One region of the Streptomyces sp. NPDC017095 genome, then DNA from elsewhere that is predicted to be linked to it. Evidence: riboswitches for the same ligand, from Rfam matches in the RefSeq annotation. Region 1 holds a riboswitch; the other holds the start of a gene.
The links. A riboswitch is a leader RNA that binds a small molecule or an ion and turns the genes downstream of it on or off. The one in region 1 is predicted to bind cobalamin.

Region 1 (14,140 bases):
CGCCCACGGCGGCGCCGAGGACAGCCGGCACCGGACGCCCGAGGTGGGTCTCGCGGCGGCCGGCGCGATGGTGGGCCACAGCGCCATGGACGGCGTGGCGATCGGCGCGGCCTTCCAGGTGGGCGGCGGCATGGGCACGGCCGTCGCGCTCGCCGTGATCGCCCACGACTTCGCCGACGGCTTCAACACCTTCACCGTCACCAGCCTGTACGGCAACGCCCGCCGCCGGGCCGTCGGCATGCTCGTCGCGGACGCCTGCGCACCCGTGCTGGGCGCGCTGTCCACGGTCTTCGTGCACATCCCCGCACCCGTGCTCGGCGGCTATCTCGGTCTCTTCGCCGGCGTCCTGCTCTATCTCGCCGCCGCCGAGATCCTGCCCGAGGCCCACCACGAGCACCCGGCCCGCTCCACCCTGCTGTGCACGGTGGCCGGTGCCCTGTTCATCTGGCTGGTGGTCGGCGTCTCCGGCTGAGCCGGCCGGCCACGGGCGCGGTGTCACAGCTTCCCGCCCCGGCCGCCGTCCCGCCGCGGCGGCGCGATCAGCGTCGACAGGTACGGCAGCGGCGTCCCGTCCAGCTCGGCGGCCGGCCGCACCGACTCCTCCGGCAGCCCCAGCGCCGAACCCCACACGGCGCCCTGGAGCCGGCCGGTCTCGGCCAGCGCCTCGGCGACCTCGGCGGCCTGCCGCCCGAACTTGTACGCCACCACCGTGCCCGGCCCGGCCAGCGCCTCCTTCAGCACGGCGGACCCGGCCGTCACCGGCACCAGGGTCAGCGGCTCGGTGCCCTCGGTCAGCACGGCCCCGGACCGCGCCGCGAGGTCCTGCATCGCGGTGATCCCGGGCACGGTCTCCACGACGACACCGGGCACCAGCTCCACGATGGTCTGCGCCAGATAGGTGAACGTCGAGTACACGTTCGGATCGCCGATGGTGGCGAACGCGACGCTCCCGTGCCGGGCGAGCAGCTCGGCGACCCGGGCGCCGGCCGCGTCCCAGGCCGCCTCCCGGCGGGCCCGGTCGGTCCGCTCGTTCAGCGCGAACACCACCCGGACGATTCTCTCCCCGGGCACGTAGTGCGCCACGGTCGCCTCGGCCCGGCCGCGCTCCCCGGTGTCCAGCACGGGTACGACGACGACATCGGCGGCCCGCAGCGCGTTGACCCCCTTGACGGTCACCAGCTCCGGATCACCGGGACCGACCCCGACTCCGACCAGCCTGCTGCTCATGACGTCCGGCACCTCTCGACGAACCGACGGGCGACACCGGGCGCGGCCGCCCAGTGCGTGTGCAGATAACTCGCGTGCACGCCCTGCTGTACGAAACCCTCGACCCGCCGGGCCGGGGCCGTCACACCCCAGGCGGGAGCGGCACCGGCGCCCGGCTCGACCACCGTGCGGTGGAACTCGTGCCCGCGCGTGCGGGTGCCGGCCGCCGCCAGCGCGCTGTCGCCGACGGCCACCGCGTCCCGGTAGCCGAGCGTCAGCCGCCCCGTCATCCGCGCGGTGGCGTCCAGCACCCCGCACATCGGCCGGCCGTCCAGCTCCCGGCACAGGTACAGCAGCCCGGCGCACTCGGCGGCGACCGGCGCACCGGAGCGGGCCAGCCCGGCGACGGCCTCGCGCAGCGGCTCGTTGGCGGACAGCTCGGCGCCGTACACCTCGGGGAACCCCCCGCCGATGACCAGCCCGGCGGTGCCCTCGGGCAGGCGCTCGTCGCGCAGCGGGTCGAAGACGACCACGTCGGCACCGGCGGCGGTGAGCAGTTCGCCGTGCTCGGCGTAGGAGAAGGTGAAGGCGGGACCGCCGGCGACCGCGACGACCGGGCGCCGCCGCGCCGCGGTGCCGGGCGGTTCCCAGGCGGTGTCCGGCAGCGGACCCGCACTGGCCGCCAGCCGCGCCAGAGCGTCCAGGTCGCAGCCCTTCTCGACCTGCGCGGCCATCGCGGCGACCGCGTCCAGGGCCTCGGCCCGCCGCTCGGCGACCGGCACCAGTCCCAGGTGCCGGGACGGCGTGTCCACCTGGACCGCCCGCCGCAGCGCGCCCAGCACCGGCACCCCGGAGGAATCCAGCGCCTCCCGCAGCAGCTCCTCGTGCCGGTCGGACCCGACCTTGTTCAGGATCACCCCGCCGAGCCGCACCTCCGGGTCCCAGGAGGCGAACCCGTGCACCAGCGCCGCCACCGACCGCGACTGCGCGGAGGCGTCGACCACCAGCACCACCGGCGCCCGCAGCAGCTTGGCGACGTGCGCGGTGGACGCCAGCTCGCCGTGGCCGGCGGCCCCGTCGTAGAGCCCCATCACGCCCTCGACCACGGCCAGGTCGCAGCCCCGCGCCCCGTGCAGGAACAGCGGCGCGATGAGCTCCGGACCGCACAGGTAGGCGTCCAGGTTGCGCCCCGGCCGCCCGGTCGCGAGCGCGTGGTACCCGGGGTCGATGTAGTCCGGCCCGACCTTGTGCGGGGACACGGCGAGCCCCCGCGCGGCGAACGCGGCCATCAGCCCCGTGGCGACGGTGGTCTTGCCGCTGCCCGAGGAGGGCGCGGCGACGACCAGCCGGGGCACCGGCGACGTCACCACTCGATGCCCTTCTGGCCCTTCTGGCCCACGTCCATGGGGTGCTTGACCTTGGACATGTCGGTGACGAGATCGGCGAAGTCCACCAGTGACTGCGGCGCGTTGCGCCCGGTGATCACCACGTGCTGGGTGCCGGGCCGGTGCCGCAGCACCTCGACCACCTCGTCGGTGTCGATCCAGCCCCAGTGCAGCGGGTAGGCGAACTCGTCCAGCACGTACAGCCGGTACGTCTCGGCGGCCAGGTCCCGCTTGACCTGCTCCCAGCCCTCGCGGGCCTTCTCCTCGTTGCTCGCGTTGTCCCCCTGGAGGTCCCGCTGCACCCAGGACCAGCCCTCGCCCATCTTGTGCCAGGCGACGGTCCCGCCCTGCCCGGAGGCACCGAGCACCCGCAGCGCGTTCTCCTCGCCGACCTTCCACTTCGCCGACTTGACGAACTGGAACACCCCGATGGGCCACCCCTGGTTCCAGGCGCGCAGCGCGAGCCCGAACGCGGCGGTGGACTTGCCCTTGCCCACGCCCGTGTGCACCATCACCAGCGGACGGTTCCGCCGCTGGCGGGTCGTCAGTCCGTCCTGCGGTACGACACTCGGCTGTCCCTGCGGCATTACGCGGCCCTCCTGCCCTGTACGTCCTTCACCAGTCCGGCGATCGCGTCCGCCCGCAGCCCGTCCAGCGTCACCGCGGTGGCGCCCAGCTCACCCGCGAGCTGCCCGGCGAGCCCCAGCCGCACCGGCCCCGACTCGCAGTCCACGACCACCGAGGCGACCTGCTCGGCCGCGAACAGCCGCGCCGCGCGCCCGGCGAGCGCCACCGGTTCGGGGCCGCCCGTGGCCCGTCCGTCGGTCACGACGACCACCAGCGGCCGCCGCGCCGGATCGCGCAGCCGCTCCACGCGCAGCACCTCGTGCGCCTTCAGCAGCCCGGCGGCGAGCGGCGTACGGCCCCCGGTCGGCAGTGACTCCAGCCGCGCGGCGGCGGCCTCCACCGACGACGTCGGCGGCAGCGCCACCTCGGCCGCCGACCCCCGGAACGTCACCAGGCCCACCTTGTCCCGCCGCTGGTAGGCGTCCAGCAGCAGCGACAGCACCGCGCCCTTAACGGCGCTCATCCGCTGCCGCGCGGCCATCGACCCGGAGGCGTCCACCACGAACAGCACGAGGTTGCCCTCCCGGCCCTCCCGGGCCGCCTGCCGCAGATCGTCCCGGCGGATCACCAGCCCCGGCCCGGACCGCCCGCGCGCCCGCTGGTGCGGCGCGGCGGCCTGCACCGTCGCCGCCAGGTGCAGCCTGGTCAGCGCACCCCGGGGCCGCCGGGCCCCGGTGGTCCGCCCGTGTTCGGTGCGCGCCCGCGACCGCCGCCCGGCAACGCCCTCGCCGATCCCGGGCACGCTCAGCGCCCGGGTCCGGAACGGCTCGGCGGCCCGGACGGGCGACTGCTCGGTCCCGCCGGACGCCTGCGGCTGCCCGTCCTCGCCGGCCTCGGGCCGCGCGGCGGCGCCCCCGTCGCCCTGCGGACCGCCGTCGGGCGCCGGCTGCCCGCCGTCACCGGGTCCGTCGGGCCCGGAACCGGGGTCGGGGTCGGGGTCGTCGTCGCCCTCGCCGGCGTACTGCTCCAGCGTCTCGTCCAGCTTGTCCTCGTCCAGGCCCGGCGCGTCGAACGGGTTGCGGCGCCGCCGGTGCGGCAGCGCCAGCAGCGCCGCCTGCCGCACGTCCTCCGCGAGCACCTCGGTGCGCCCGGCCCACGCGGCCAGCGCGGTGGCGGTCCGCGCCATCACGATGTCGGCGCGCATGCCGTCCACCTCGAACGCGGCGCAGGTCGCCGCGATCTGCCGCAGCGCGGCGTCGCCGAGCCGCACCTGCGGCAGCAGCTTCCGCGCCGCCGCGATCCGCTGCCGTACGGCGGCCTCCTCGGCGGCCCAGCGCGCGGCGAACGCGTCCGGATCGTCGTCGTACGCCAGCCGGCGCCGGACGACCTCCACGCGCTGGTCGGGCTCCCGGGAGGCGGCGACCTCCACGGTCAGCCCGAACCGGTCCAGCAACTGCGGCCGCAGCTCGCCCTCTTCGGGGTTCATGGTCCCGACGAGCAGGAAACGGGCCGCGTGCCGCACCGACACGCCCTCGCGTTCGACGTACGAGGCGCCCATCGCCGCCGCGTCCAGCAGCAGGTCCACCAGGTGGTCGTGGAGGAGGTTGACCTCGTCGACGTACAGGATGCCGCGGTGCGCCTGCGCCAGGAGGCCCGGCTCGAACGCCTTCACGCCCTCCGCGAGCGCCCGCTCGATGTCCAGGGCGCCGACCAGCCGGTCCTCGGAGGCGCCGACGGGCAGCTCGACCATCCGCGCGGGACGTCCGGTGCCGCCGCCGGCGGGGTGCGGGCCGTCCGGGCACTCCGGGTCGACAGCGGCCGGGTCGCAGGAGAACCGGCAGCCCGGTACCACGGCGACCTCGGGCAGCAGCGCCGTCAGCGCCCGCACCGCCGTCGACTTGGCGGTGCCCTTCTCGCCGCGCACCAGCACACCGCCGACCGCCGGTGACACGGCGTTCAGCAGCAGCGCGAGCCGCAGATCGTCCTGGCCCACTACGGCCGTGAACGGAAACGGGGTGGTCACTGGTCGCCCTCCAAGTCGCCTTCCAGCTCCAGGTAGGTGGCGCGCAGCCGCTCCAGCGTCTCCGCGTCCGGCTCCGCCCACAGCCCGCGGTCCGCCGCCTCCAGCAGCCGCTCGGTGATGCCGCGCAGCGCCCACGGGTTGGACTGCCGCATGAAGTCCCGGTTCTCCGGGTCGAAGACGTACTCCGCGCTCAGCTTCTCGTACATCCAGTCGTCCACGACCCCGGCCGTCGCGTCGTACCCGAACAGGTAGTCCACGGTCGCCGCCATCTCGAAGGCGCCCTTGTAGCCGTGCCGGCGCATGGCCGCCATCCAGCGCGGGTTGACCACCCGGGCCCGGAACACGCGGTGCGTCTCCTCGCCCAGCGTGCGGGTCCTGATCTGGTCGGGCACGGCCGAGTCGCCCACGTACGCCTCGGGGCTGGCGCCCGTCAGGTGCCGCACCATGGCGACCATGCCGCCGTGGTACTGGAAGTAGTCGTCGGCGTCGACGAGGTCGTGCTCACGGGTGTCGACGTTCTTCGCCGCCACCGCGATCCGCCGGAACGCCGTCTCCATGTCCCCGCGCGCCGCCCGCCCGTCGAGCCCGCGCCCGTACGCGTAGCCGCCCCACACCGCGTACACCTCGGCGAGGTCGGCGTCGGAGCGCCAGTTGCGGGCGTCGATCAGCGGCAGCAGGCCCGCGCCGTACGCGCCCGGCTTGGAGCCGAAGATCCGGGCCGTGGCGCGGCGCCGGTCACCGTGACCGGCGGTGTCCTCCTCCACGTGCGCCCGCACGTAGTTGGCGTCGGCCGGCTCGTCCAGCTCCGCCACCGTCCGTACCGCGTCGTCGATCAGCCCGACCACGTGCGGGAACGCGTCCCGGAAGAACCCGGAGATGCGGACCGTGACGTCGATGCGCGGGCGCCCCAGCTCCGCCGGCTCGATCACCTCGAAGCCGGTCACCCGGCGCGAGGCGTCGTCCCACACCGGGCGGCAGCCCAGCAGCGCCAGGATCTCCGCGATGTCGTCGCCCTGGGTGCGCATCGCGGAGGTGCCCCACACCGTCAGGCCGACCGACTTCGGGTACGCCCCGGTGTCGCTCAGGTACCGCTGCACCAGCGAGTCCGCCAGCGCCTGCCCGACCTCCCAGCTCAGCCGGGACGGGATCGCCTTGGGGTCGACCGAGTAGAAGTTGCGGCCGGTCGGCAGGACGTTGACCAGGCCGCGCGTCGGCGACCCGGACGGGCCCGCCGGGACGTACCCGCCGTCCAGGGCCCGCAGGATGTGCCCGATCTCGTCGGATGTGCGGGCCAGCCGCGGTACGACCTCGTCGCACGCGAACTCCAGCACGGCGACCGCGGCGGGCACGTCGTCGCCGAGCACGCCCCGCAGGACGGCCGGCACGACCGCGCGGTCCCAGGCCCGCGCCTCCATGCCCTCCGCGATCCGCCGGCACAGCTGCTCCAGCAGGTCGATCGCGTCGGCGCCGGTCCGGGCCGGACCGGCCACCAGGTCCGTGAGCTCGGCCGGCACCTTCACCGGGGCGCCCGGCTCGGCCAGCAACTCCTTCTCGTCCAGCCCGAACCGGGCCGCGAGCGAGGCCCGCAGTCCGGGCACCGCGCCCGCCCGGCCGCCCCACACCTGGGAGGCGCGCAGCACGGCCAGCACCAGGTTCACCCGCGGCTCGCCGACCGGCCCGCCGCCGAGGATGTGCAGGCCGTCCCGGATCTGCACGTCCTTGATCTCGCACAGATAGCCGTCGATGTGCATGACGAACTCGTCGAAGGCGTCCTCGTCCGGCTGCTCGTCCACGTGCAGGTCGTGGTGGAGCTCGGCGGCCTTCACCAGCGTCCAGATCTGGGCGCGGACGGCCGGCGCCTTCGCCGGGTCCAGGTCGGAGACGAGCGCGTACTCGTCCAGGAGCTGTTCCAGCTTGGCCAGGTCGCCGTAGGTGTCCGCGCGCGCCATCGGCGGCACCAGATGGTCGACCACGGTGGCGTGCCCGCGCCGCTTGGCCTGGGTGCCCTCGCCGGGGTCGTTGACGATGAACGGGTAGATCAGCGGCAGTTCGCCGAGGACCGCGTCCGGGGCGCACCCGCGCGACAGCCCGAGGCCCTTGCCGGGCAGCCACTCCATCGTGCCGTGCTTGCCCATGTGCACGATCGCGTCCGCGCCGAAGCTGTTCTCCAGCCAGCGGTAGGCGGCCAGGTAGTGGTGCGAGGGCGGCATGTCCGGGTCGTGGTAGATCGCGATCGGGTTCTCGCCGAAACCGCGCGGCGGCTGGATCATCACCACGACGTTGCCGAACCGCAGGGACGCCAGCACGATGTCGTCGCCGTCCACGTACAGGCTGCCCGGCGGCTCGCCCCACGCCTCGGTCATCGCCTCGCGCAGGGCCGGGTCCAGCGTCGCGAACCACTCCCGGTAGTCGGCCAGCGGCACCCGCGCGGGCGCCGCCGCCAACTGCTCCTCGGTCAGCCACTCGACGTCGTGCCCGCCGGCCGCGATGAGCCGGTGGATCAGCTCGTCGCCGTTGTCGGGGTAGCCCTCCGCCCCGTACCCGGCGTCCCGCAGCGCGTCCAGCACCCGGACCGCCGACGCGGGCGTGTCCAGACCGACCGCGTTGCCGACCCGGGAATGCTTCGTCGGGTACGCCGTGAACACCAGCGCGATCTTCTTCTCGGCGTTCGGCTTGTGCCGCAGCCGCGCGTGCCGCACGGCGATCCCGGCCACCCGGGCGGCCCGCTCGGGGTCGGCGGTGTACACCGGGACCTCGTCGGGGCCCTGCTCCTTGAAGGAGAACGGCACGGTGATCAGCCGGCCGTCGAACTCCGGGATCGCCACCTGCATCGCCGCGTCCATGGGGGACAGGGCCGCGTCGGACTCCTCCCACGCCGCCCGCGAGGTGGTGAGGCACAGCCCCTGTAGCACGGGGACGTCCAGGTCGGCGAGCGCCCCGATGTCCCAGGACTCCTCGTCACCGCCGGCCGACGCCTGCGAGGCGTGCGTGCCGCCGGCCGCGAGCACGGTGGCCACCAGCGCGTCGGCCCGCCCCAGCAGCTCGTACAGCGCGGGGTCCGCGCCGCGCAGCGAACCGCAGTACACCGGCAGGGCGTTGGCGCCGTGCGCCTCGACCGCCGCGCACAGGGTGTCCACGAAGGCGGTGTTGCCGCTCAGTTCGTGCGCCCGGTAGAACAGCACGCCCACGGTCGGCCGGCCGTCTCGCACCTCGTACGCGCCGTGCACGCCGAACTCCGGCATGCGGCGCGGCTCCTCGAAGCCCTCGCCGGTCAGCAGCACGGTGTCCGACAGGAACCGGGACAGCTCCAGCAGGTTCTCGGGGCCGCCCTCGACCAGGTACTTCAGCGCCTCGGCGACCACACCGGCCGGCACGGAGGACTCGGCCATCAGCTCGGCGTCCGGCACGGCCTCGCCGCCCAGCAGCACGGTCGGCAGACCGGACGCCTTCAGCGCGGCCAGCCCGTCCTCCCAGGCCCGCTTGCCGCCCAGCAGCCGTACGACGGCGAGGTCCGCGCCCGCGATCAGGCCCGGCAGCTCCTCGGCGACGTCGACCCGGGTCGGGTTGCCGATACGGTAACCGGCGCCGGAGGCCCGGGCCGCCAGCAGATCCGTGTCGGCGGTCGACAACAACAACACTGTGCTCATGCGGGCGCTCCCGGTGGAATGAAAGGCAGTCCTTGCGGCGCGCCCGACTCGATGAGCCGCCACAGCGCGTCCGTGTCCGCGTGCTGTTCGATCAGGTCGCCGAGCCGATCGAGCTGCTCCTCGCGCAGCGCGGCGAAGGAGGTGTCCGGCGCGGGCACGAAGCGGCGGCCCGCGGCGGCGGCCACCTCGCGCAGGAACGCCCGCCGGAAACCGTCCGACTCCAGCGAGCCGTGCCAGTGGGTGCCCCAGGTCTGGCCGACCCGGCAGCCGTCCAGGAAGGGTTCGCCGCCGGTGACCGTGGCCACGCCGTGGTGGATCTCGTAGCCGTCGACCCGCTCGCCGAGGGCCGTCCCGCTCGGCCGGGTGAGGGTCTTCTCGCGGGCGAAGCGCACCCGGACGGGCAGCACGCCGAGACCGGGCACGGCGCCGGCCCGCGACTCCACCTCGTCCTCGATGTGCTCGCCGAGGATCTGGAAGCCGCCGCACACCCCGAGGACCGGGCGCCCCTCGGCCGCCCGGCGGACCAGGGCGTCGGCCAGGCCGCGTTCGCGCAGCCACGCCAGGGCCCGCACGGTGCCGCGGGTGCCCGGGACCACCACCAGGTCGGCGTCCGCCAGCTCCTCCGGGCGGTCCACGAACCGCACCACGACACCCGGTTCGGCGGCCAGCGCGTCCACGTCGGTGAAGTTGGACATCAGCGGGATCGCGCACACCGCGACCCGCAGGACGTCCGCGCCGACCGGGGGAGTCACCGCGGACTCGCGGACCGTGCCGCGCAGCGAGCCCCTCCCCCCCGCTCGGCTGCGCTCGCGCGGGGGGACCCCCATCCCGTCCTCCTCGTCGATGCCGAGCCCGTGCCGGAACGGCAGCACGCCGTACGTCCGCCGCCCGGTGAGGCCGCGCAGCATCTCCAGGCCCGGTTCCAGCAGGGAGACGTCACCGCGGAACTTGTTCACCAGGAACCCGGCGACCAGTTCCTGGTCCTCGGGCGAGAGCAGGGCGACCGTGCCGAAGAACGAGGCGAAGACGCCGCCGCGGTCGATGTCGCCGACGACGAGCACCGGCAGCCGCGCGCCCCGCGCGATACCCATGTTGACGATGTCGGTCCGCCGCAGGTTGATCTCGGCCGGACTGCCCGCGCCCTCGCAGATCACCGCGTCATACGTGCCCCGCAACTCGGCCAGGCAGTCCAGCACCGTGCCCAGCAGCCGCTGCCGGCGCCCGCCGTGGTAGCCGCGCGCGCTCAGCTCGCCCACCGGCTTGCCGAGCAGCACGACCTGGCTGCTCTGCTCGCCGCCGGGCTTGAGCAGCACCGGGTTCATCAGCGCGGTCGGCTCGATCCGGCACGCCTGGGCCTGCATGGCCTGCGCCCGGCCGATCTCCGCGCCCTGGCGCGTCACGAACGAGTTCAGGGACATGTTCTGCGCCTTGAACGGCGCCACCTTCACGCCCTGGCGCACCAGCCAGCGGCAGATACCGGCCGTCACGACGCTCTTGCCGGCGTCGGAGGTGGTACCGGCCACGAGGAGACCACCGTTCACTTCCCACGTCCCTTCAGGAGTGCGCGCGCGGCGGCCGTGGCGCCCAGGGCGAGCAGGCCGACGCGGCGGGAGAGCCGTACGGCCCGGTCGATGTCGGCGACCCGGACCGGCCGTCCGGCACCGCCGTTGAGCACGGGCCGGTGCTCGACCCGGCCGCCGTAGGACAGCGTGCCGCCCAGCCGGACACCGAGGGCGCCGGCGAAGGAGGCCTCCACGGGACCGGCGTTGGGGCTGGGGTGCCGGCGCGCGTCGGCCCGCCAGGCGCGCAGGGCGCCCCGCGGGTCGGGTCCGGCCACGGCGGCGAGCACGGCGGTCAGCCGGGCCCCGGGCCAGCCGGCGACGTCGTCGAGGCGGGCGGAGGCCCAGCCGTAGCGCCGGTGGCGGGGCGACTTGTGGCCCACCATCGCGTCCAGGGTGTTGACCGCGCGGAACCCGAGCAGCCCCGGGACCCCGGCCACCGCTCCCCACACCAGCGCGCCGACCACGGCGTCGGAGGTGTTCTCGGCGACCGACTCGACCACGGCCCGGGCGATGCCGTCGGCGTCCAGCGCCTGCGGGTCCCGGCCGCACAGGTGGGGCAGCCGGGCGCGGGCGGCCTCGAGGTCGCCCGCCTGCAGGGCGCGGCCGACGGCACGGGCCTCCCGGGCGAGCGAGGTGCCGCCCACCACGGCCCAGGTGGCGGCGGCGGTCAGCGCGACGGAGGCGGCGGGACAGGGGCGTACGGCACGGACGGCCAGCGCGCCCAGAGCGACGGCGCCACCGGCGCACACGACGGTGTGCACGGCGCCCCAGCCGCGGTGGTCGTGCCACAAGGCGCCTTCCACGGCCGTGGCCGCCCGGCCGAACGCGGCGACCGGATGCCCGCGGCGCGGATCGCCGAGGAGCAGATCACCGAGGAGGCCGGCGGCGGCACCGTACGCATATGTGCGATCGGCACCCATCGGCTCAGCCGGCCGTGGGCGCGGGAGCGGTCCTGGTACGGGTCCTCGGGCAGCCGAGCATGGCGATTCATGTCCTCACTCAGGGTGTCCACGCCCTGGTTCGACGAATCGGCGGTGAGAGTTCCTGGCTCCCGGGGGTTCTTCCCCGGTGACAGTGGCGGGACCGCGCCGGATTCGCACCGGCTTCCTCTCCTGCCGCCGTAGATGGCCTGGGCAGTCCACCACGCGCCCGGAACGGCCGTCAACTCGCCTTTGACCTGGGATGCCCGACTGTGCTGAGGCCCACATCGCCGGGGTGCCGGACGGCTGCGGGCACCCTGCCGCACGGGCCCCGCGAGCACACGTACGCCCCGCCGGTTCAGCGGGGCGTACGGGAGGAACGGGGCGAACGGGGGCGCTGGGAGCGGACCGGGGGCCGGGGACCGGCGGTCAGCCCTTGGCCATGATCAGGTGGATGCCGTAGGCCACCGCCGCCGCGCAGGCCGCGAAGCAGACGTAGGCGCCGGTGACGGCGAAGGCGGCGGAACCGCCCTGGGCCGCGGCCCGCTCGCGGCGGGACAGGCCGTTGATGCCGAGGGTGAACAGCGCCACCACGCCCACCGTGAACGCGACGCTGACGCCGAAGACGGAGCCGAGGGCCGCCCAGTCGATTGTCATGGGGATGCTTCCTTCAGTAACCGGGTGCTCGGGGTCAGACCGTGGCGGCCGGCGGGACGGCCGGGGCCGGCTCGGCTGCCGGGGCGGGGATCGTGGCCGCCAGACCCGTGGCCGCCAGACCGGCGGGCGTCAGGTCCGTGGTGACCCTGGCCGTCAGGCTCCCGGCGGCCTGGGCCGGCACGTGGGCGGTGACCGTGCCGGCGGGCGGCGGGGTCACCGCGGCGATGGCGGTGGTGACCACACCGGCCGGCTCCTCGGTCCCGGCGACCACGTTGGTGTGGTCGACGACCTCGCGGCGGGAGATCTTCCAGATCGCGGCGCTCGCGGCGACCAGGAAGACGGCGACGGCGGCGGTGCCCCCGTCACCCAGGCCGGTGACGGCCTCGGCGCCCGCGCCGACCAGCGCGGCGGCCGGCAGGGTGAGCACCCAGGCGACGGCCATGCGGGTCGCGGTGGACCAGCGGACCACACCGCCCTTGCGGCCGAGCCCCGCGCCCATCACCGAGCCGGAGACGACATGGGTGGTGGAGAGGGAGAAACCGAGGTGGGAGGAGGCCAGGATGGCGGTCGCGGCGCTGGTCTGCGCGGCGAAGCCCTGGCGCGGCTCCAGGTCGGTCAGACCGGTGCCCATGGTGCGGATGATCCGCCAGCCGCCGATGTAGGTGCCGAGCGCGATGGCCATACCCGCGGAGAGGATCACCCAGGTGGGAGGGTTGGAACCGGGGCTGATGGCGCCGCCCGCGATCAGGGCGAGGGTGATGATGCCCATCGTCTTCTGGGCGTCGTTGGTGCCGTGGGCGAGGGAGACCAGGCCGGCGGAGGCGATCTGGCCGGCGCGGTAGCCCTTGCGGGTGGCCTGGTCGTCGGCGCCGCCGCCGATGCCGTAGGAGAGGCGGGTGGCCAGCAGCGAGGCGAGGCCCGCCACGACCGGCGCGGCGACGGCCGGCAGCAGCACCTTGGTGACCAGCACCTCGCCGTGGACGGCGCCGAAGCCGGCGGAGGCGACGGTGGCGCCCACCAGGCCGCCCATCAGGGCGTGCGAGGAGCTGGAGGGCAGGCCCACCAGCCAGGTCAGCAGGTTCCAGAGGATCGCGCCCACCAGGGCGGCGAAGATGACCTCGGGACGGATGCCGCTCTCGTCGACGAGACCCTTGGAGATCGTGTTCGCGACCTCCACGGAGAGGAAGGCGCCCACAAGATTGAGGCCGGCGGACATGGCCACCGCGATCTTGGGCTTCAGGGCGCCTGTGCTGATGGTGGTGGCCATCGCGTTGGCGGTGTCGTGGAAACCGTTCGTGAAATCGAACGCGAGAGCGGTTACCACCACAATCGCGAGGATCAGCGAGAAGCTTTCCATTTACCCAGGCAATCGTTCGAGGTCGTTGGCTGGTCGAACGTAGGCAAGCTGGGTGAACGGAAGATGAACTGGGACGGGCGCATGCGTGTCCGAAACGCATGCCCCGGGTTCCGCTTCGTGCCGTCGGGCCGGGCGCCCCTTGGCTACCGGTCCCGGGCGAAGATCCGCAGCCGGTCCAGGGTCCCGTTGAAGAGATTCTGGTCACCCGGCAGCGTGCCCGCCGCGCCGTACTGCCAGAACGTCCAGTACTGCCAGCCGCCGGGCAGCGTGCCCGGCCGCGAGGTGCCGTGCCGGGCGATCCACAGCGGGTGGTTCTTGGAGAAGGCGCGGCTGTTGCCGGTGCACAGCTTCCACCACTGCGTCGTCGTGTAGATCACCGGGCGCCGGCCCGTCCGCCGCCTGACCTCGTCGCTGAACGCGCGGATCCAGCGGACCATCTGTGCCTTGCCCAGTCCGTAGCACCGGCGCGTCGCGCTGTACGGGTTGTACTCGATGTCGAGCGCCGGCGGCAGCGTCCAGCCGTCCGCCCGCCAGCCGCCGCCGTGCTCCACGAAGTACGCCGCCTGCCGGGTGCCCGAGGACCGGTCCGGCAGGGCGAAGTGGTACGCGCCCCGCAGCAGCCCGGCGTCACGGGCGCCGGTGTACTGCCCGGAGAAGTAGGGATTGCGGTAGGTCGTGGACTCGGTCGCCTTGACGTAGACGAACCGCGCGCCCTTGGAGCGGGCGGCCGGCCAGTTCACGCGCTTCTGGTGCGAGGAGACGTCATGGCCCTTGGGTCCCTTCGGCAGCTTGGCCGCCGGGGACTGCGCCCGCAGC
Region 2 (14,140 bases), on a different contig from region 1:
CTGGAACAGGCCGGCGCCCCCCGGGTCCCGGTGGCCCGGGGCGCCGAGCGGCCGCTGATCGAGCCGGCCCGTACGGCGCCGGTGCACGGCGTCGACGGCATGGGCGACCTGGGGCTGCCCGCGCCCGCCCGGACCGCCGCCGACGTGGACGCGGTGACCTTGCTGCACCGGGAGATCCTCGCCTCCCCGCGCCCCGTCACCCTGATCCCGACCGCCCCGCTGACCAACATCGCGCTGCTGCTGCGCACCCACCCCGAGGTGACCCGGAACATCGAGCGGATCGTGTTCATGGGTGGCGCCGTGACCACCGGCAACGCGACCCCGGTCGCGGAGTTCAACGTCTGGCACGACCCGGAGGCGGCGGCCATCCTGCTCACGGCCGGTGTGCCGGTCACGATGTACGGCCTGGACGTGTTCACCCGGGTCGTGGTCCCCGCCGAGGAGGTGCACCGGCTGCGCGCGAGCGCCGAGCCCGGCACCCGGCTGGCCGGCGAACTCCTCGCCCACCGGCCCACCGCCCAGGGCGAGGCGCCGGAGGCCGAGGAGGCGGGCGGTCTCGGCGACGCGGGCGCGGTGTGCGCGGTCGCCGACCCGGCCGGCCTCACCACCCGGCGCCTGCCGGTCGAGATCTCCCTCGCACCCGGCCCCACCCGGGGCCAGACCGTCGTCGACCGCCGCCTGCGCCCCGGCGAGTCCGAACTCCACGAGGGCGGCCGCGAACGGGCCCTCGTGGACGTGGCGCTGGACGTGGACGTCGACCGGTACGTGCGGCTGTACCTGGAGACGGTGGCCCGGCCGTAGCGTCCGGGGCGGCGGTCAGCCGGAGTCGGCGGGGCGGGGGGTCCAGCGCTGCTCGACCTTGGCCACCTTCCAGTACGCCAGCGCCGCCGCCCACACCACCACGAACAGGCCGACGATGAGATAGCCGACGTTGTCCAGGTCCAGGCCGGCGATCCAGCCGGTGACCTCGTCGTGCAGGCCGAACTTCTCGTGCAGGACGCCGACCAGCTCGATGGTGCCGATGAAGAAGGCGACCGCGATGGACAGGCCGGTGATGGCGAGGTTGTAGAACACCTTGCGGACGGGGTTGGAGAAGGCCCACTGGTAGGCGAAGTTCATGAACGTGCCGTCGAGGGTGTCGAACAGGCTCATCCCGGCGGCGAACAGCAGCGGCAGGCACAGGATCGCGTACCAGGGCAGGCCGGCCGCCGCACCCGAGCCCGCCATCACCATCAGCGTGACCTCCGTGGCCGTGTCGAAGCCGAGGCCGAAGAGGAAGCCCAGCGGGTACATCTGGCCGGGCCGGGAGACCGACTTCGTCAGCCGGCCGAGGACTCGGTTCATGAAACCGCGCGAGTCCAGGTGCGCCTCCAGCTCCTTCTCGTCGTAGGTGCCCGCGCGCATCGACCGGAACACCTTGAGGATGCCCGCCAGCGCGACCAGGTTCAGCGCGGCGATCAGGTACAGGAACGTGCCGGAGACCGTCGTGCCGAGGAAGCCGAGCACCTGGTGGGTGGCCGAGCCCTCGTTCATCACCTTGCCGGCCAGCGAGGTGCCGCCCGCGATCAGCAGGGCCAGCAGCACCACGACGCTGGAGTGGCCGAGCGCGAACCAGAAGCCCACCGACACCGGCCGCTTGCCGTCGGCCATCAGCTTGCGGGTGGTGTTGTCGATCGCCGCGATGTGGTCGGCGTCGAAGGCGTGCCGCATGCCGAGCGTGTAGGCGGTGATGCCGAGCCCGACCCCGAAGACGTCACCGCCGACCGTGTAGTGCTCGGGGGTGACGAGCAGGAAGAGGATGCCGAAGGCGACGGCGTGCAAGGCGACGATCACCGCCAGCAGTCCCGCCGTCTTGACGGTGTCCTCGCGTCGCCAGCGGAAGACAGCAGCATTGGCCATAGGTTCACGCTCCAGCACCTCGTGGATCACTTCGTGAGTGCCGTGGCCGGTCTCCTGGCTTACGGGTCGTGCGTCCGCCGTTCCTGCCTTCCCGGTCGTAGGACCAGTGGCCCGGCGCGTGCCGGACGGAACGGGAACTCCCCGATCACAGTGGCGAGGGCCGCGTCGACCTTGCATCGACTTCCCGAACACCACGGCCCGCCCACCGTAGAGGGGCACGCGGTTTCCTGCATAGCTGCGTACCTGCGCAGGTATTCAAGATCACACCGCGGCCTGGGAGGATGGGGGGCATGCATCTCGTGCCTGCCGACCGTGCCGGCCGCCGGACCATCGACGGTCACCGGGTGTGCGAGGCGATCGCCGCCATCGGTGACGCCGGCCGTCTGCGTGGCTGGGCCGACCGCTTCTCGCTCCTGGCCGACGCCAACCGGCTCGCGCTGCTGCTCGCCCTGCACCGCACCGGCCCGCTGGCCGTCTCCGACCTCGCGATCGCCACGGGCATGAACGACCCGGCCGTCTCCCAGGCCCTGCGGCTGCTGCGGGCGGCCGGCGTGGTGGCGGGCGAGAAAGAGGGGCGCGTGGTGCGCTACCGGGTGGTGGACGCGGAGGTACAGGGCTTGTTGGAGCACTGCACCGCCTGACCGCGCGCGCGAAGGTTCCCTTTCCGGGCAAGGTGGACAGATACAGGTTCTGTACCGTCGTCCGCCCCTTGGGAGCCCGTATGGCCGACCTCTCGCCGGACCTCTCGTCCAGGAACCCCGACTGGTGGCGGCAGGCCGTCGTCTACCAGGTCTATCCGCGCAGCTTCGCCGACGCCGACGGCGACGGCCTCGGCGACCTGCGGGGTGTCACCGAGCGGCTGCACCACCTCGCCGCGCTCGGCGTGGACGCCCTGTGGCTGAGCCCGTTCTACCCGTCCGAACTCGCCGACGGCGGCTACGACGTCGTCGACCCGCGCGGGGTCGACGAACGCCTCGGCACCCTGGACGACTTCGACGCCCTGGTCGCCGAGGCGCACCGGCTCGGCCTGAAGGTCGTCGTGGACATCGTCCCCAACCACACCTCCCACCTGCACCGCTGGTTCCAGGAGGCGCTGCGGGCCGGCCCCGGCTCGCCCGCCCGGGACCGGTACGTCTTCCGGCCCGGCCGGGGCGCGCACGGCGAACACCCGCCGACCGACTGGCAGTCCGTCTTCGGCGGCAGCGCCTGGCGCCGGGTGCCCGACGGCGAGTGGTACCTCCACCTCTTCGCCCCCGAACAGCCCGACCTCGCCTGGGACCACGAGGAGGTCCGCGCCGACTTCCGCGCCACCTTGCGCTTCTGGTCCGACCGGGGCGTCGACGGCTTCCGGGTGGACGTCGCCCACGGCCTGGCCAAGGACCTCACCGAGCCGCTGCGCGACCTCGGCGACATCGGCGCGACCGGCGAGGCCGCCCTGCCCCGGATGGCACCGGGCAGCCACCCCTACTGGGACCGCGACGAGGTGCACGAGATCTACCGCGACTGGCGCAAGGTCTTCGACGCCTACAGCCCGCCGCGCACGGCCGTCGCCGAGGCCTGGGTGCCGGGCCCGCGCCGCGCGCTGTACGCCCGCCCGGACGAACTCGGCCAGGCGTTCAACTTCGAGTACCTGGAGGCGGGCTGGGACGCGGCGGAGCTGCGCGAGGTCATCACCGGCTCCCTGGCCACCGCCCGCTCCGCCGGGGCCTCCGCGACCTGGGTGCTGTCCAACCACGACGTCGTACGGCACGCCTCCCGGCTGATGCTGCCGCCCGGCACCGACCCGGCCGCCTGGCTGCTCTCCGGCGGCACGGCGCCCGCGGTCGACCCGGCGGCGGGGCTGCGCCGGGCCCGCTCGGCGACCCTGCTGATGCTGGCGCTGCCCGGCTCGGCCTATCTCTACCAGGGCGAGGAACTCGGGCTGCCCGAGGTCGCCGATCTGCCCACGGAGGTGCTCCAGGACCCGATCTGGGAGCAGACCGGTCATGTCCGCAAGGGCCGCGACGGCTGCCGGGTGCCGCTGCCGTGGACGACGACCGGACCGTCGTACGGCTTCGGGCCCGGGGCCGGCTGGCTGCCGCAGCCGGCGTCCTTCGCCGGCTACGCGGTCGAGGCGCAGGCCGGCACCGAGGGCTCCACGCTGGAGCTGTACCGCACGGCCCTGCGGCTGCGCCGCAAACTGCTGGCCGGCGAGACGCTGGACTGGGCGCCGGACGCGCCCGCCGACGTGCTGGACTTCCGCCGCACCGACGCCTGGCGCTGCGTCACCAACCTGGGTGCCGCACCGGTGCCGCTGCCGGCCGGCGAGGTCCTGCTGTCCAGCGCGCCGCTGCCGGCCGCCGGCACGCTGCCCCCGGACACCACCGTCTGGCTGGCCTAGGGCGTCCGGCCCGGGGCCGGCGCCGCCCCGGGGGTGCCGCCCGCGATGCCGTCGATGTCCACCGGTGTGGCGGTGGCCGTCGGCGGCGGGGTGAGCACCACCTGGGGCCGGCCGGCGGACGGGGGCGGCGGGGTGAGGTCGGAGTCGGGCAGCTTGGGCGGGGTGGTCTGCTGGAAGAGGGTCTGGTCGAAGTCGACCAGACCCGTCTTCTCCATCACGGTGATGTGGTCCAGGACGGTGTCGTTGGCCTGGTCGGCGAGGGCCCGCACCAGCGCGTTCTTGGTGGTGGAGCGGATCTTGGCGATCGTGTTGAAGATCGAGCCGTGCGTCATCCGCAGGATGTTCGCGAAGTCGGTGTCGAACCGCCGGCCGCTCTCCGCCTCCAACTGGCGCACGAAGCCCTGCTGCTGCGGGCTGGCCACGTCGGGCAGCGTGATGTCCAGCATCGGCGCGATCTTCCGGCAGGTGGTGTCCAGCGCGGCGTGCCCGTCGATCAGGTGCCGGCTGGCCGTGCGCACGCCCTCGGAGGCGCCCTTGCGCAGCCCGATCCGCCCGACCGGGTACTCCCACAGCCCGGCCGCCCGGACCTTCACCACGAAGTCCCGGTCCTGCTCGGTGAGCGGCCCCCACTGGGTGTCGGCGATGACGCGGTCCTGCGCGGTGGAGACCGTGCTCAGGCCGAGCATGCCCGGGTAGGCGAGCGCCGCGAGGGTGAGGGCCATCGCACCGCCCACGAACGCAGTTCCCGTCGCGTTCCGCGAAAAGCGCACCGTTCCTCCTGCTGGGGTCGCGTCCGGCGTTCAGACGCACAGCAGTACGGACGCGGGGGCCGTCCGTATCAGCGGCGCGGGCAAAGAATCCTCCGGGTCCGCTGACCGGAGGCCGACGGCTCCCGCGGAACCGCGGCGGTCCTCTTCCGGACCGCCGGAGCGGGCTCCTGTACGGGTGATGCGGGACGTTCACCCTGCACGGCGTGGCTTTATGCCTCAATATAGGGACATTGGCCGCACTGCTCTCTTCAAAGGGGGCCTCCATGGCTGTCGACATCCCCGCGCTCGTCAAGCCGTCCCGTCTCAGAAGCCGGGGCGGCCTGCTGGGCGAGTGCCTGGCGGAGTTCCTCGGGACCTTCGTCCTCATCTGCTTCGGCTGCGGTGTGGTCGCGATGGCGGTCGCCGCACTGCCCGGTTCCGGCCGGGCCGCCACCCCCACCACGATCTTCCTGGCCGCCGGCGACTGGCTGCTCGTCACCTGGGGCTGGGCCCTGGCCGTCATGTTCGGCGTCTACGTCGCAGGCGGCGTCAGCGGCGCCCACCTCAACCCGGCGGTGACCCTCGCCATGGCCCTGCGCCGGGGCTTCGCCTGGGCCAAGGTCCTGCCCTACTGGTTCGCCCAGGTCGTCGGCGCGCTCACCGGGGCGGCGCTGGTCTACCTCGTCTACCACGACGCGATCAACACCTTCGACCGCACGGTCACGGCACCGAAGGTCGACGGGCACACGAACACCACGTTCTCGATCTTCGCGACCTTCCCGGCCCCGTACTTCCACGGCGGCATCTGGGGCCCGCTGATCGACCAGATCGTCGGCACGGCCCTGCTGCTCATGCTGATCGCCGCCGTCATCGACCTGCGCAACCAGGCCGTACGGGCCAACCTCGGGCCGCTGGTCATCGGCTTCGCCGTGGCCGCCATCGGCATGTCCTACGGCGCCAACGCGGGCTACGCGATCAACCCGGCCCGCGACTTCGGCCCGCGCCTGTTCACCTACGCGGCCGGCTGGGGCAGTCTGGCGTTCCCCGGCAGCGTGTCCGGTTCCTTCAGCGCCTATTGGTGGATCCCCATCGTCGGCCCGCTGATCGGCGGGGCGATCGGCATCCTGGTCTACGACCTGTTCATCGGCGACGTCCTGGTCGTCCGCTCCCAGCTCGCCGAACTGCCCCCGCCGGGACGCTCGACCCCGGTCCGCACGAGCGACGAGGACTGACATCGGAGGGCGGACGGACCGGCGACGCCGGTCCGGGGGTCAGAGCCCCGGGCGGCGGACGGGCGGCGAGCCGGTCCCGGGGGTCAGAGCGCGAGCAGGAGCGTGGCCAGGGCCGTGCAGCCGGCGCACACCGCGAGCGTCACGGCCACACAGCGCCGGCGCAGGGCCGCGTAGCGCTGCTCGTACTCGGCCCGCAGCGACACGCACCGGGCCGCGATCCGCTCCAGGTCCGCCCGGGCCCGGCGCAGGCTGTCGGTGACGTAGCACCGCTCGATCTCCTCGCGCTGGGCCGTCGTCAGCCAGTCCAGCGGGCCGGTGAACTCCCGCGCCCGCTGCTCCGCCTCCGCGATCCTGGCCTGCCACAGCAGGTAGCCCTCCACCTCGTTGCCGAGGTCGCCGCCCGCGCCGGTGTCCCGCTGGGGCAGACCGCTCATCCGCGGCTCCGGTCGCTGGTGGGGATCTCGTAGCCCTCCTGCTCCCGCATCGCGATGTCCGGGTGGTGCAGGTCGAAGGCCGGGGACTCGCTGCGGATCCGCGGCAGGGTGACGAAGTTGTGCCGGGGCGGCGGGCAGGACGTCGCCCACTCCAGCGAACGGCCGTAGCCCCACGGGTCGTCCAGGCCGACCGGTGTGCCGTAGCGGGCGGTCTTCCACACGTTGTAGAGGAACGGCAGCATCGACAGGCCGAGCAGGAAGGAGCTGACGGTCGACAGCGTGTTCAGCGCCGTGAAGCCGTCCGAGGCCAGATAGTCGGCGTACCGGCGGGGCATGCCCTCGGCGCCCAGCCAGTGCTGGACCAGGAAGGTGCCGTGGAAGCCGACGAACAGCGTCCAGAAGGTGATCTTGCCCAGGCGTTCGTCGAGCATTTTGCCGGTGAACTTGGGCCACCAGAAGTGGAATCCGGCGAACATCGCGAAGACGACCGTGCCGAAGACCACGTAGTGGAAGTGGGCCACCACGAAGTAGGTGTCGGAGACGTGGAAGTCCATGGGCGGCGAGGCCAGGATGATGCCGGTCAGCCCGCCGAAGAGGAACGTCACGAGGAAGCCGGTCGCCCACAGCATCGGCGTCTCGAAGGAGACGCTGCCCTTCCACATGGTGCCGATCCAGTTGAAGAACTTCACCCCGGTCGGCACGGCGATCAGGAAGGTCATGAAGGAGAAGAACGGCAGCAGCACGGCGCCGGTGACGAACATGTGGTGCGCCCACACCGTGACCGACAGGCCGGCGATGGCGATGGTCGCGGCCACCAGGCCCATGTAGCCGAAGATCGGCTTGCGGGAGAACACCGGCAGGATCTCGGTGACGATGCCGAAGAACGGCAGCGCGATGATGTACACCTCGGGATGGCCGAAGAACCAGAAGAGGTGCTGCCACAGGATCGGTCCGCCGTTGGCCGCGTCGTACACGTGGGCGCCGAAGATGCGGTCGGCGGCGAGCGCGAACAGCGCGGCGGCCAGCACCGGGAAGGCGAACAGGACCAGCACACCGGTCAGCAGCACGTTCCAGGTGAAGATCGGCATGCGGAACATGGTCATGCCGGGCGCGCGCATGCAGATGATCGTGGTGATGAAGTTGACGGCGCCGAGGATGGTGCCGAAACCGGAGAACGCCAGGCCCAGGATCCACATGTTCGCGCCGAACCCGGGCGTGCGGATCGCGTCGGACAGCGGGGTGTAGGCGAACCAGCCGAAGTCGGCCGCGCCCTGCGGGGTGAGGAAGCCGCCGACCGCGATGAGCGAGCCGAACAGGTACAGCCAGTAGGCGAGCATGTTCAGCCGCGGGAACGCCACGTCCGGCGCGCCGATCTGGAGCGGCATGATCCAGTTGGTGAAGCCGGCGAACAGCGGAGTGGCGAACATCAGCAGCATCACGGTGCCGTGCATCGTGAACAGCTGGTTGTACTGCTCGTTCGAGATCATCTGCAGACCGGGGCGGGCCAGCTCGGCCCGGATGATCAGCGCCATCACCCCGCCGAACAGGAAGAACGCGAACGACGTCGACAGGTACAGCGTGCCGATCGTCTTGTGGTCGGTGGTGGTCAGCCACTTCACCACCACATTGCCGGGCTGCTTGCGCCGGACCGGCAGCTCGTTCTCGTACGAGTCCTCGGCTGGCGTGGCACCGCCCTCAGGTTCGTTCAGGATGCTCACAAGTGGTCCGTCTCCCGATGTTCGCGTCCGCCCACGACATGACGTCAGTCACCGGCCATCCTCACCGCACGAGGGCGGCCCAGGGCCTCTGAGCGGCCGAGGTGCGGCCGTACGGGTGAGGGATACACCCGGATGCAGCAGCGGGGCGGGGACACGGAGGGTGGCGACGCGGGCGGCGCGGGGTGACGGGCGGCGACCGGGGCGCGGCGGGGAGGCAGGGCCGGACCGGTCCGCGCCGGGCGCTCACGCCGTATCCGCCGGGCGCTCATGCGTATCGGCCGGGCGTCTGAGCCGTACCCGGCGCGCTTGCGCCGTATCCGCCGGGCGTCTGAGCCGTACTCGGCGCGCTTGCGCCGCTTCGGCCGTGCTTATGCAGCTTCCGCCGCCCGTGGGGCGGAAGCCGGCCGTATCCCGGGGGCCGTCTCCCGTATGACCTCGCGGGTGAGGGCCGCGAAGTGCCGCAGTGCCTCGTTCGCGTCGCCGGAGCGCCACATCAGGGCGTAGCGCAGCGGCTCGTCCTCCTCGACCGCGACGTACGACACACCGGGCCGGCCGTGGTAGAGCGCGCTGTGAGCGGCCGTCAGCATGGCGCCCAGGCCGCCGGCCACGAGCGTCAGCGCCTCCTCGAAGCCGCTGACGGCGCTGGCGTACGGGCCGCTGACGATCGTGGCCACGGAAGGAGTCGCGCAGGAGGAGCAGGGACTCGCGGGCGGCCTGCTCTACACCTCGTTCCAGTTCGGCGCCGCGCTCGGCCTCGCCGCCGTCACCGCGGTCGCCGCCCACGCCGACGCGGACACCGGCCGGCTGGGCGGGTACCGGGCGGGCCTGCTGGTGCCGTTCGCTGCGGCCCTCGCGGCCACGGCGATCAGCCTCACCGCCCGCCGCACGCCCCGCGCGGACGCGGCGCCGCGCCGGTGCCGGAGGGGCGGCACCGAGGGCTCGTCCCGCTGCGGGAGGGCGGCACCGAGGGTTCGTCCCGCTGCGGGAGAGCGGCACCGGGCGCACGCCCCGCTGCGGAATCGAGGCCGGCCGCCGTAACGCGCCCGCACTCCCACCGCGTGTAAGAGTCGACGCTCGGCACGAGAGGACACACGGTGAGGGAAGCACCCGCGGACTACCTGGAGTTCGCAGCCGCCCGCAGCGGGCCGCTGTTCCGGACGGCCTGCCTGCTCACGGGCGACTGGCACCTCGCGGAGGACCTGGTGCAGGAGACCCTCGCCAAGATGTACCGCTCCTGGCGGCGGATCAACCGCGCGCAGTCCCCGGTGGCCTACGCCGACACCGTGCTGGTGCGCACGTACATCTCCCAGCGCCGGCGCCGCAGTTCGACCGAGCGCCCCAGTGACCGGATGCCCGACACGGCCGCCGGGCCGGCACCGGACGCCGAGCTGCGGCTGGCCCTGCTGGACGGCCTGGCGCGGCTGGCGGCCCGGGACCGCGCCGTGCTGGTGCTGCGCTACTGGGAGGACCGCTCCGTGGAGGAGACCGCGCAGGCGCTGCGGCTGTCACCGGGCGCCGTGCGGGCCCGGAGCCTGCGCGCCCTGCAACGGCTGCGCGCCGTGCTCGGTACCGAGCTGGCCGACCTGACCGCATGACGAGCGCGGCCCGGCGGCGTCCCGCGCCGCGGGCCGGCGCGAGAAACGGAGACCCAGCATGTCCGACGAGGAGTACGAGAAGCGGCTGGCCCGCGCCCTGGGCCGCACCGCCGGCGGGTTCCCGCCGCACTCCGCCGACCTGGTAGGACGCTCCGTCGGCCGGGGCCGCCGCAAGCGGCTGCTGGCCGCCGCGCGGACCGCCGTGGCGGCCGTGGCGGTGGTCACGGCGGGCGGCGGCCTGCTCGCCGTGGGCGGGTTCGACGGCCACGGCGGCACGTCCGAGCGGCTGCTCCCCGGCAGCCGGGACAGCGCCGCGCCGCGGCCGTCCGCCACGGCGGCGCCGGTCGGCGGCGAGGAGCTGGTCCGCATCCTGAAGAGCCTGCTGCCGCCCGGCGGCACGGTCTCCGGGGCGTCGGGCCGGGGGACGCAGGGGGAGGACGGCGCCGTCTCGCCGACGGCCGCGCTCACCTACTCCACCGCCCGGGGCTCCACCCGCGTCGACGTCACCCTCGCCCGGCTCGACCCCGGCCTCCCGAGGAACCAGCAGGGCGCCGGCGGCTGCCTGCCGGTGGAGGTCCGCCCCTACGACACGTGCACCAGCCGGAGACTCGCCGGCGGAGCGGTGCTCGACACCACCGAGTCGTTCACCTACCCCAACAGCGACAGCGGCCAGAAGCGCTGGTACGCCGTGCTGACCACCGCCGACGGCGCCCAGGTGGCGGTGGAGGAGTTCGGCGGCGGCGGTGAGAAGGAGACCTCGGACGGGGCAGATCCGCTGCTGCCCATGGACCGGCTGGCCGCGATCGCGCGCAGCCCCCGCTGGAACGGGGCGCTCGCCGCGCTGCCGGCCCCCCGGACCAGGCCCTCCACCGAGGGGCAGCGGGCACCCGGCGCCCGCCTGACCCGCGTCCTGAAGACCCACCTGCCCCCGGGCGGCACCCTCTCCGACCTGAACGCCGCCGACGGCCTCGTCCAGCTCGTCTACGACGACGGCCACGGCAGGAACATGGTGGAGGTCGACGTGCAGTACGACATGACCGACGCGCTCGCCGGCCACATGGGCTGCACCGGCGTACCCGGCGACTGCGAGGCCACGACACTCGACGACGGAACCCGGGTCAAGCAGGTCCGGGGCCACTCGGAGAAGGGCGGCTCCGCCCAGGTCTGGCAGGTCGACGCCCTCTACCCGGACGGCCGCCGGGTGGTGGCCCGCGAGATCAACTCCTATGCCGAGAGCGCCCCGACGACCCGTCCCCGCCCCGCACTGACCATGGCCCGGCTGCACGACATCGCCCTGGACCCGCACTTCTTCACCGACTGACCGACACCCACGGCCCGCCCCGGCCCGCCCCCGGCCGATCCAGCGCGCCGGCCCCGAACTCGCTGATGTGTCACGCAGCGTGCTCGGTGGCCGGCCTTTTCGGCATCAGTGGGGGGCGGTGTCGGTTTTCGGTCATCTGGTGGTAATTTTTTGGACGAAGGCGTGGGTAACCCTTGGCAGGTACACCCAAGGTCACTCGACAATGCGTGGGTGTGAGCTTGTAGTTACTGGGTGGTACGGCTGAGTACGCCACTGACGTTCAGGACCTCGTGGCACCCCTGCGCCCGGCGGCCGGTCGCCGGTGTACCGGGCTTCTCGCAGGTCACTTCGACGGTCACGGTGTCGTTCTCGGGGATCTTGATGGGGGTCACCCAGTGGTAGTCCTGGTTGCGGAAGGTCTCCAGCGCGATGGTGGTGATCTTGCGGTCGCCGAACGTGATGGTCAACAGACCCTCATCGCCCTGGAAGTTGGCGACAACGATGTCCGTCACACCGAACACGTTGTCCTTGGGCACCTGATAGGTGCCGGTCTTCGTCTCCCCGGCGGACGTCTGCACGTCGATGGTCTGCGAGGTCTGCTGGCCGCCGCCGGCCGCCGTACCGCCGTCGGCCGAGGTGCCGTCACCACCCGCACCCGGCGCGGCCGAACCGCCCGTCCCCTTGCCCCCGGGCTTGCTGCCGGTGCCGGTGCCCGTACCGGTGTCGCCCCCGGCGCCCGGGACCTGGCCGGCCTCTTCCCCGGCGGGCGTGGGACGCGGCTGGACCGCCTCGGTGGCCGCTTCCTTGGCCGCGCTGCGCACCGCCGGGCGGACCAGCGCGAACCAGGCGATCAGCAGCGCCAGCAGCGCCGCGAGCAGGGCGATCAGCCACTTGGGGAAGATGGGGATCTGGACGAACTCCGCGTCCAGCGGCGCCTGGACGATGAAGTCCTCCGGCCGGGTCTCCTGCTGCTCACCGGTCTCGGCGGTGGCCACGGTGAACGGCCACACCGCGGGCTTGCCGAACCACACCGGCTTGCCCGTGCGGACCCGCAGCCCGATCTCCGCCGACTCGCCCGGCTCCAGCTTCTGCTGCGCCGGAGTGAAGGCGAAGGCCAGTTCCTCGCCCGGCTGACCGGGAGTGAAGCCCACCTCGACCGGCGCGTTGCCCTGGTTGCGCACCGCAAGGCGGTAGCGGCCGCGCAGCCAGCCGCGCCGGCGGCGCGGGGCCAGTTCGGTGTGCAGCTCGCGGAACCGCGTGATGTGCACGGTGGTTTCCAGCACGCGCACCGACTCGGGGTGCTCGGCCGGCAGGACCCGTACGCCGAGCGGCATTTCACCGGCCCGGACCTCCGGGGAACGCGGTGGCTCCAGGCGGATCGTCACGGTCTCGGAGGTGCCGGGATACAGGGAGACCCGCGCGGGTTCCACCGTGGTCCAGGCGGCGCAGTCCCCGACGACCTCCAGGCTGTACGCCTCGACGATGTCGCTGTCGTTGCGCACGGTCAGGCTGGTCGTAGCGATGTCCCCGGGCGCCACCGTCACTTCCGGGATGTCGAGACCGGGCGCACCGGGACGGGAAGAGGCTGCAGAAGGCGTCACGCCAGCACGGTAGGACCGCGCCCGGAGCCACCGCGAGGAGCGCGAGGGCAACGCCCGGGCAGTCGCGGTGCCCTGGCGGTTACGCACCATCACGCTCGCGCCGGCTCGATGGCGAGACCGGCCGCCGTCCCTGGCGCGCCGCCTTCCGGCGCTCGCTCCACTCATGAGAGGTAAGCCCCTATGTCCAGCGCAGAGGAAAGCGGGCCGGCGACGCCGGCTGTCTCAGCACGGGTGCCCACCGCGGCTTGGGCCATGCACAGAACTTCTTCGTCCGACCGGCCCGCCCGGGTCACCGTCGCCGTCTACGCCGCCGATCCGGTCCTGCGTCTGGGTGTCGTGCAGCAGTTGCGCCAGCGCCCCGAGGTCGACCTGCTCGCCGACGCCGACGCGGAGCGGGCCGAGGTGTCGCTGGTGGTCGTGGACCACGTCGACGACGACGTGGCCACCCTGCTGCACCGGCTGCGGCACAACACCGGCACCCGCACGGGACTCGTGGTCGCCACCCTGGGCGCCGGCTCGCTGCAACGCGTCATCGAGTGCGGTGTCGCCGCGGTGCTGCGGCGCGCCGAGGCCGACCAGGACCAACTCCTGCGGCTGGTCCTGGCCATAGCCAACGGCGAGGGCGTGCTCCCCGGCGATCTGCTCGGCAAGCTGCTGTCGCACGTGGGCAGCCTCCAGCGTTCGGCGCTGGACCCGCGCAGCCTGTCCCTGTCCACGCTCTCCACGCGCGAGGCGGACATGCTGCGCATGGTGTCGGAGGGCCTGGACACCGCGGAGATCGCGCGCAAGACCTCGTACTCCGAACGGACCGTGAAGAACGTGCTGCACGAGATCATCACGCGGCTGCAACTGCGCAACCGGGCGCACGCGGTGGGCTACGCGCTGCGCAACGGGCTGATCTGACGGACCCGTTCCCGGCCCCGTCCGGGAACGGGCACTGCCCGAAAGCGCACCCCGCGCTTCCCCCGGACATGGCCCCGCCGCCCTGCCCCGCCGCGCGCGGCCGTAGCAGGGTGGCGGGGGCACATCCGGATGCCGCACCAGAGCGCGGGCGACACATCCGATGCCGCACCAGACTGCGAGGGAAACCGTGATCGGAACCGCTGGCCCCGGCGGACGGTACCGCCTGGGGCGGCTCGGCGCGTCCGCGCTGCTGCTGATCCCGCTGCTGGGGGCGACCGCGGCCGCCCGGCAGGACAGCTCCGCTCCCGTGGCGCGGGTGACCGGCGCCA

Region 2: linked by a shared signal. The riboswitch ahead of ACH4OA_RS07460 (HoxN/HupN/NixA family nickel/cobalt transporter) and the one ahead of ACH4OA_RS29410 (cobalamin biosynthesis protein) in region 1 are both predicted to bind cobalamin.

The regions. Positions count from the first base shown of each region.
Region 1 covers NZ_JBIROU010000018.1:51,135-65,274, reverse strand. Annotated here, with positions in the region: gene ACH4OA_RS29445 (ZIP family metal transporter) at 1-472, shown strand, start outside; gene cobI (precorrin-2 C(20)-methyltransferase) at 496-1,227, opposite strand; gene ACH4OA_RS29435 (cobyrinate a,c-diamide synthase) at 1,224-2,573, opposite strand; gene cobO (cob(I)yrinic acid a,c-diamide adenosyltransferase) at 2,570-3,178, opposite strand; gene ACH4OA_RS29425 (putative cobaltochelatase) at 3,178-5,181, opposite strand; gene cobN (cobaltochelatase subunit CobN) at 5,178-8,828, opposite strand; gene ACH4OA_RS29415 (cobyric acid synthase) at 8,825-10,369, opposite strand; gene ACH4OA_RS29410 (cobalamin biosynthesis protein) at 10,366-11,310, opposite strand; cobalamin riboswitch at 11,408-11,549, opposite strand; gene ACH4OA_RS29405 (hypothetical protein) at 11,740-11,967, opposite strand; gene ACH4OA_RS29400 (anion permease) at 12,002-13,324, opposite strand; gene ACH4OA_RS29395 (lysozyme) at 13,468-14,139, opposite strand.
Region 2 covers NZ_JBIROU010000003.1:275,662-289,801, reverse strand. Annotated here, with positions in the region: gene ACH4OA_RS07465 (nucleoside hydrolase) at 1-801, shown strand, start outside; gene ACH4OA_RS07460 (HoxN/HupN/NixA family nickel/cobalt transporter) at 817-1,899, opposite strand; cobalamin riboswitch at 1,926-2,110, opposite strand; gene ACH4OA_RS07455 (metalloregulator ArsR/SmtB family transcription factor) at 2,190-2,540, shown strand; gene ACH4OA_RS07450 (glycoside hydrolase family 13 protein) at 2,621-4,279, shown strand; gene ACH4OA_RS07445 (DUF4142 domain-containing protein) at 4,276-5,013, opposite strand; gene ACH4OA_RS07440 (MIP/aquaporin family protein) at 5,313-6,260, shown strand; gene ACH4OA_RS07435 (cytochrome C oxidase subunit I) at 6,344-6,694, opposite strand; gene ctaD (cytochrome c oxidase subunit I) at 6,691-8,412, opposite strand; gene ACH4OA_RS07425 (hypothetical protein) at 8,781-9,086, opposite strand; gene ACH4OA_RS07420 (hypothetical protein) at 9,079-9,450, shown strand; gene ACH4OA_RS07415 (SigE family RNA polymerase sigma factor) at 9,507-10,007, shown strand; gene ACH4OA_RS07410 (hypothetical protein) at 10,066-11,328, shown strand; gene ACH4OA_RS07405 (hydrolytic protein) at 11,553-12,860, opposite strand; gene ACH4OA_RS07400 (LuxR C-terminal-related transcriptional regulator) at 13,089-13,811, shown strand; gene ACH4OA_RS07395 (hypothetical protein) at 13,999-14,140, shown strand, end outside.